2 regions of the Eubacterium album genome follow, and region 2 is predicted to be linked to the other one. Evidence: a T-box and tRNA genes for the amino acid it is inferred to sense, from the RefSeq annotation. Region 2 holds a T-box; the other holds one or more tRNA genes.
The links. A T-box is a leader RNA that pairs with one kind of tRNA and senses whether it is charged. The one in region 2 lies ahead of tyrS (tyrosine--tRNA ligase), so its partner is inferred to be a tRNA-Tyr.
Positions count from the first base shown of each region.

Region 1: it encodes a tRNA-Tyr, which carries the amino acid that the T-box ahead of tyrS (tyrosine--tRNA ligase) is inferred to sense. The anticodon was not compared.

Region 1 is NZ_JAODBU010000012.1:77,969-81,375, forward strand. It holds gene N5B56_RS11710 (class B sortase) at 425-1,267, opposite strand; tRNA gene N5B56_RS11715 (tRNA-Tyr) at 1,449-1,530, shown strand; tRNA gene N5B56_RS11720 (tRNA-Leu) at 1,550-1,633, shown strand; gene N5B56_RS11725 (sensor histidine kinase) at 2,071-3,407, shown strand, end outside.
Region 2 is NZ_JAODBU010000007.1:164,763-168,169, forward strand. It holds gene N5B56_RS08330 (EAL domain-containing protein) at 1-444, shown strand, start outside; gene N5B56_RS08335 (NYN domain-containing protein) at 821-1,579, shown strand; T-box leader at 1,721-1,953, shown strand; gene tyrS (tyrosine--tRNA ligase) at 2,146-3,369, shown strand.

The DNA.
Region 1 (3,407 bases), on a different contig from region 2:
AGAACAAAATAGATGTGTGTAATAACCCCCAATATATAGATGCATGGAAGAAGCATAAATTATATAAATGTGTAGAATAGACATATATTTTCAGTTAGCAGAAATTATATAAATGTGTAGAATAGACATATATTTCCGGTTAGCATAAAATTATATATACGTCAATTAAAATCTAAAATAAATAATAAAATATAAATTATAGAATATAAAAATGAACCTGTATATTTAAGATAGTGTTTGGCAGAATGTAATTTTGTCAAATATTGAAAATCTATAGGTTCATTTTTATTTGTTGTTCTTTGTTAAGAATAATCTTTGTCAATCATAGTGGGAGTCTGGGTTTATTTGTAAGATTTGATTTAGAGTTATAATGTCATTGATATTGCGCTTCAATGCATGCACAATTAGTTTTATATAACTATACCTAGTCTGTAACGTCATCTTTAATAAATAGTCCATTTACAATATATCGTGTATTACTTTTTCCTGAAGTACATGTGCTAAGTGTTAATATTTTACTGTCCTGAGTTAAAGCTACATCTTTTCTAACATTTGCATTAGAAACGCTTGGATTAAGAGTTGTCTTGAAATAGTCCATTCGCACCTGAATATCCGAAAAATCAAATGCTTTTAAAATATGAGTATCATCATAAACATAAGCTGAGTAAACTCTGTATGTTAATTTGTGACTAGGTGTATAAACATAAAAATATTCATGTTTATCAAAGAAGTCTTTTTTCTCGAAATAATGTAAGTGTGCAAACATTGTGCCGTTTAACATATTATGACCATAAAATACAGTTACGGGGTCAGTGAAATCAGTTGAGTTTATTTTTTCACTATATATACAACCTGAAAATTCATAATTTCCTTTTTCATTATGTGTAAGATAAAAGGAATCATCTTTAGAATCATCAGATTGCGCAACCGGCAATTCAATTTTTGTACCGGGAATATATATGTATGCATAAATATCTTTGTTTGTTTTAGCAATCTTATCCCAATCATATGGATTTATGATTGAGTCATCTTCATTATCATTCATGCTGTCAGAGTTATTGTTGATAGCTGAATTATTGTTAGATTTATTTGACTGAGATGTTGCATTAGTTTTCTTGTATTCTGTTGGATTTTTGCCACTGGAAAAATACATAAATATATATGTTCCTGCCACAGAAAAAGCGAGCATCGCAACAATCAAAATAGCTATTAAAAGATTTCGCTTCTTCATGGATTTCTTATTTCTCGAAGATGAAAATTTCACCATTGTTAAATTCCTCTCTTAATATATAAATAGCCAATTTCATAATATAGACAAGTATATGACTTGGAAAAAAGGATGTCAATTATGCGGTATCTGATGGTGCCTAATTTAGCTTGATTTAGTAGAAAAAATGGTTGCGTAAATAAAAAAATTATGGTATAAATATTTATTGTTGGAAACAAATGGGCAGATTCCCGAGTGGCCAAAGGGGACAGACTGTAAATCTGCTGGCAACGCCTTCGAAGGTTCGAATCCTTCTCTGCCCATTATTTATTCAACGGGTTCGCCGGCGTGGCGGAACTGGCAGACGCGCAGGACTTAAAATCCTGTGGTAGCAATATCGTACCGGTTCGATTCCGGTCGCCGGCATATATATGTGCGAAGCAATGAGTCCACATACACAAAAAAAGAACAGGTTCTTTAGAAAGCTAGTTTTCAGAAAGAACCTGTTCTTTTTTTTTTTGATGCGGCGAATGCCGCATCAGCGAGATGGAAATTATATTGTCTGCAATCCTTTATAGAAAAAGAGGTTGCAGGCATTTTTGTTTTACAATAAAAAATAGTAAATATTTACATTTTGGCCCTAATCATTTACTATAAAAGGAGGGTATTTGTTATATTGGACATGGAAATGTTCATGAACTTTATATAAGTTAATTTGCAGTTATAGGTTTATAAAGTATGTTTATGTATATGAGTGAAACAGCATAAATATTATAAAAAATTATAAGTACTAAAAAACGACAGATGAAGTTCATAAACAATTTTTAAAGAAAATTGTAATATAATGTATGGTGGAGAGAAAAGTGTATAAATTATTAAAAAAATGGAAAAAAGCAAAGATAAGAACGCAGATTATTCTGACTTATATTGCGGTTCTTTTATTGTCATTTATAATGACGTTTACATTAATTTCAGCTGTAAACGGAAGATATACGAAAATTGAAGTTGGTAAGGCAGGAGTGCAGACAGTAAATGCACTTCAGGGAAATTTAGCGCTTATTTTTGATAATGTAACTCAATTTTCAACACAGATATATTTTGACGATATCGTACAGGATTCTTTAAGACAAATAAATTCAGAGAATATTAATTTGAATTATCAAAAAAACATAACAAAGAGTTTGTTTAATATGATATTATCCGGAGAATACATTTCCGGAGTATATATATTTGATAAATATAATAATTGTTATAATTCTTATAAGAGACCACCAAAAAAAATAAATAAGCAAATCCAGGATACAAATTGGTATAAGGAAATGCAGCAAGCAAATGGAAACGGATTTTTCTATAACGGAAGCGATGGAACAATAGAATATTATGCACCTAATGATTATCTGTGCTATGTAAGACAGATTGTAGATAAGAGAGATTATAAACCTTTGGCTACACTTCTAATAACTTTTGATGATTTAGTATTGCAGGACTATTTTAATCAGGTTAGTAATGATTACAAGAATCAGTTCTACATAGTTGATTCGAAAGGAAATTATATTATTGAGCCTCAAGACAAAAAGCGTGATTTTAAAAAGTATACAAAAATTGCAAAAAATATGTCTAAGGAGTACATGGAAGTAAATAATAAAGACGAAAAAAGTGTTGTTGCAAGTCAGGATATAGGAATACAGGATTGGAAACTTATCGGAGTATTTTCAATGGATAACATTACATCTTTAGCTCCATACTATTCGACAGTGATAGTGGTAATTATGTGTTTAAATGTTGTATTTGTATTTATATGCTCAATGTTACTTACATATCTCATATTTAAACCACTTGCAAAAGTAGAAAAACATATGAAAATAGTTGAAAACGGTGAATTTGTGACAATGCCTGTTGTAGAAAATGATAATGAAATCACAAGCCTTAAAAAAGTATTTAACCATATGATTTTGTCTGTTAAATCTTTAATGAAAAAGGTAAAGGATGAAGAAAGAATTATTGCAAAAGGCAAGTTAGACATAATACAGGCGCAGATAAATCCACACTTTTTATATAACACTTTAGATGCGGTTTCAGCATTAGCATTAATGGAGGAAAATGAAAAATGTTTCCAGATGACGCAGGCGTTAGGAAATTTTTATCGAAACAGTCTAAACAGTGGACTTGATTATATAACAGTTGAGGATGAAATAAGTAG
Region 2 (3,407 bases):
AGAAAAGTACCTTGGAATTCAGGGTATGCGCTTATACATTTTGCAGAAGATATTACAAAGAAAATACAGGATGATAATATTATTAATGGAATGCTTGATAATATTAGATTTGGACTGGAAGAAGAAAAATACATATATTGGCACGTATCAATGGATACCAATATTTGCGATTTAGGAACAAAGACAAAAGAAACATTTAATGTAGAAGCGGATAATGTTGATTATATAGAATTTATTAAGGGAAATGTAATCGTAAATGAAGACGTTGATAAATTTATTGAATTCTATAAACAAACAAAATTACAGAAAACAAATAAAAAAATTCAGATAAATTGTTTTGACAAGGATGGAAAAGTAAGAAAAGCTTTATTAAGTCATATTGTTTTATACACACCAACTGAAAAAAACAATGGAGTAATTGGATTGCTTAATTATATTGATTAAATGAAGTTGCAAAGATTATAATTTTATGCAGATAATTAAAGTTTTGCAAGTGTTTAGTTAATATTTAACAGGCAGTAAATATTACAAGAAAATCTGAATCTGTAAATACTTTAAATAATCTGAATTTTGACACCTACATTTATATATTGTATAATGTGTGTGTTTGCAGCTATAAGGAGCCGTAAGGCTCCTTATGTTATATATCGGGGAAGAGAAAATGATATATAAAGACTATATGTGAGTATGTAGTTGGTGCATACAAAGGCTTCTATAGTTTATATAAGTCAAAGAGGTATCACTTTTATATAAGAGAATTTCAATGAACAAAGGATTATGGGTATCCTTAATTAACCCAAATATAAAAAGGAGGAAATAAATGTTCGGATTAAAAAAAGATAAAAAACCGGAAGCACAAGTGTTTGTTGACTATGAACATTGGTATTATGCATACAGAAATAAGTTTCAGATGAAGCCTAATATTGAAGAGTGGATTGAAGAACTAAAACAGGAATATAATATTACAAGATTGTATGTTTTTGGGGATTTTTCAAAATATAATATAGGAAATGATTTAGAAAGATTAAAAGGAATTACTAAGAATATTATACATACAGCCAGCGATAAAGAAGGCGTTGATAAAGATTTTACGGATGTGATTATTTTAGATGCGATTTATAGAAGTGCTGCAAAAAAGGACAAAACTAAAGTATATGTTTTATTTACAGGGGATGCGCATTTTACTAAAGTTGCAGAATACTTAAAGGAAATAGGCAAAAAAGTTATTATTTATGGGGTTAAATATTCATTTAGCAATAAACTTAAATCAGTCGCAACAAGTTATGTCGAGATGCCAAGACAGTCACAGGAAAAACATCATTATAATGAACTTATTCTAAATAGTTTATATAAACAGAAACAGAAAAATCGTTCAGTTGTTACATATTGGAAGACCATTCAGTGTGTAGCGGATTATAATAAAGTTCCGAAAGATAAAGTAAAGGTTGCTGTTGACGGATTAATAAAACAGAAGTATTTATATCAGGAAGAGAAGAAATTTAAGAGGGGAAAAGTTGTTTCTGTATTGAAAGCAGATTGGAATAAGATTTCAAATGATGGTATTTGGGAGAAGGAATAAAAATTCCGTTTATCTAAAAGCAAATTCCACAGCACGATGGAAGAGTGAAATTTAAAATTTTAATTTTGGAAGGAATAAAAATATTAAAAAACAGTTGATTTTTTTGCTACAAAAAGTTAGTATAGAAAAAGATTAATTATTTATAAGACGTTGAGAGGAAGAAGTAACTTAATTGTACTTGCAAGAGAGTAATCGGTTGGTGTGAGATTATGAAGTAGATTTTGTGAAATACATCCTGGAGTTACAACCTGAAAAGAAATGAGTAGGGAATGTCGGGAGCGCCCGTTATAGCGCAAGAGTGTGTTTGCACTCGTAGAGGAAGATTTCGTGAGAAATTTTTATTTAGAGGTGGTACCGCAGTTAATGCCCTCTGTATCGTAAGATGCAGAGGTTTTTTTTATGTATGGCAAGGTCATATTTATGAATCTAAGCTTAAAAAATGCAATTTTAATTTTCGCAGATAATAGAAAATTGCATATCGGTATCAAAAATTTAATAAGTATCCTAATAACTTGAAACACTTATAAAGAAATTTAATGAATTTTAATTTAAGAAAGGAAAAAAAGATGACAATTTATGATGAATTAGTAGCACGTGGTCTTATAGCCCAGGTTACAGATGAAGAAGAAATTAAAGAATTAATTAACACAGGAAAAGCAACATTTTATATTGGATTTGATCCTACAGCAGATTCACTTCATGTAGGTCATTTTATGGCTTTATGTCTTATGAAGAGATTACAGATGGCAGGCAACAGACCTGTTGTATTGCTTGGTGGTGGAACAGGATACATAGGTGATCCTTCAGGACGTAACGATTTACGTCAGATGCTTACACCTGAAACAATTGAACATAACTGCGAATGTTTTAAGAAGCAGATGGAAAGATTTATTGATTTTGGAGAAGGTGGAGCTATTGCAGTAAACAATGCTGATTGGTTATTAAAACTTAACTACATTGATGTATTACGTGAAGTAGGACCATGTTTCTCAGTTAACAATATGCTTCGTGCAGAATGCTACAAGCAGAGAATGGAAAAAGGTTTAACATTCCTTGAATTTAACTATATGATTATGCAGTCATATGACTTTTATCATTTATTTAAAGAATATGGATGTAACATGCAGTTTGGTGGAGATGATCAGTGGTCAAATATGTTGGGTGGTACAGAATTAATCCGTCGTAAACTTGGAAAAGATGCTTATGCCATGACAATTACACTTCTTATGAATTCAGAAGGAAAGAAAATGGGTAAGACAGCTAACGGAGCAGTATGGCTTGACGCTAATAAAACATCTCCATTTGAATTTTACCAGTACTGGAGAAATGTAGGAGATAAAGACGTATTAAAATGTATCCGTATGTTAACATTCCTTCCACTTGAAGAAATTGATAAGATGGATGAATGGGAAGGAAGCCAGTTAAATAAAGCAAAAGAAATTCTTGCATTCGAACTTACAAAGATGGTTCATGGTGAAGAAGAAGCAAAGAAAGCTGAAGAAGCATCAAAGGCATTATTTGCAGGTGGTGGAGATGATTCAAATATGCCAACATCTACAATTACACCGGATCAGTTAACAGATGGTGGAATTGGAATCATGGATTTAATGGTAACTTGTGGATTAGCAGGAACAAAGAGTGAAGCAAGAAGACTTGTACAGCAGGGTGGCGTATCTGTTAATGATGAGAAAGTTACAGATATAGGTTTTGTTGTTACAGAATCAATGTTAAAAGACGGAGCTAAGATTAAAAAGGGTAAGAAGAAATTCCATAAGGCAATTATGGACTAAGCTTTAATTCAGAATCGATAATACAAAAAGTAGAACAC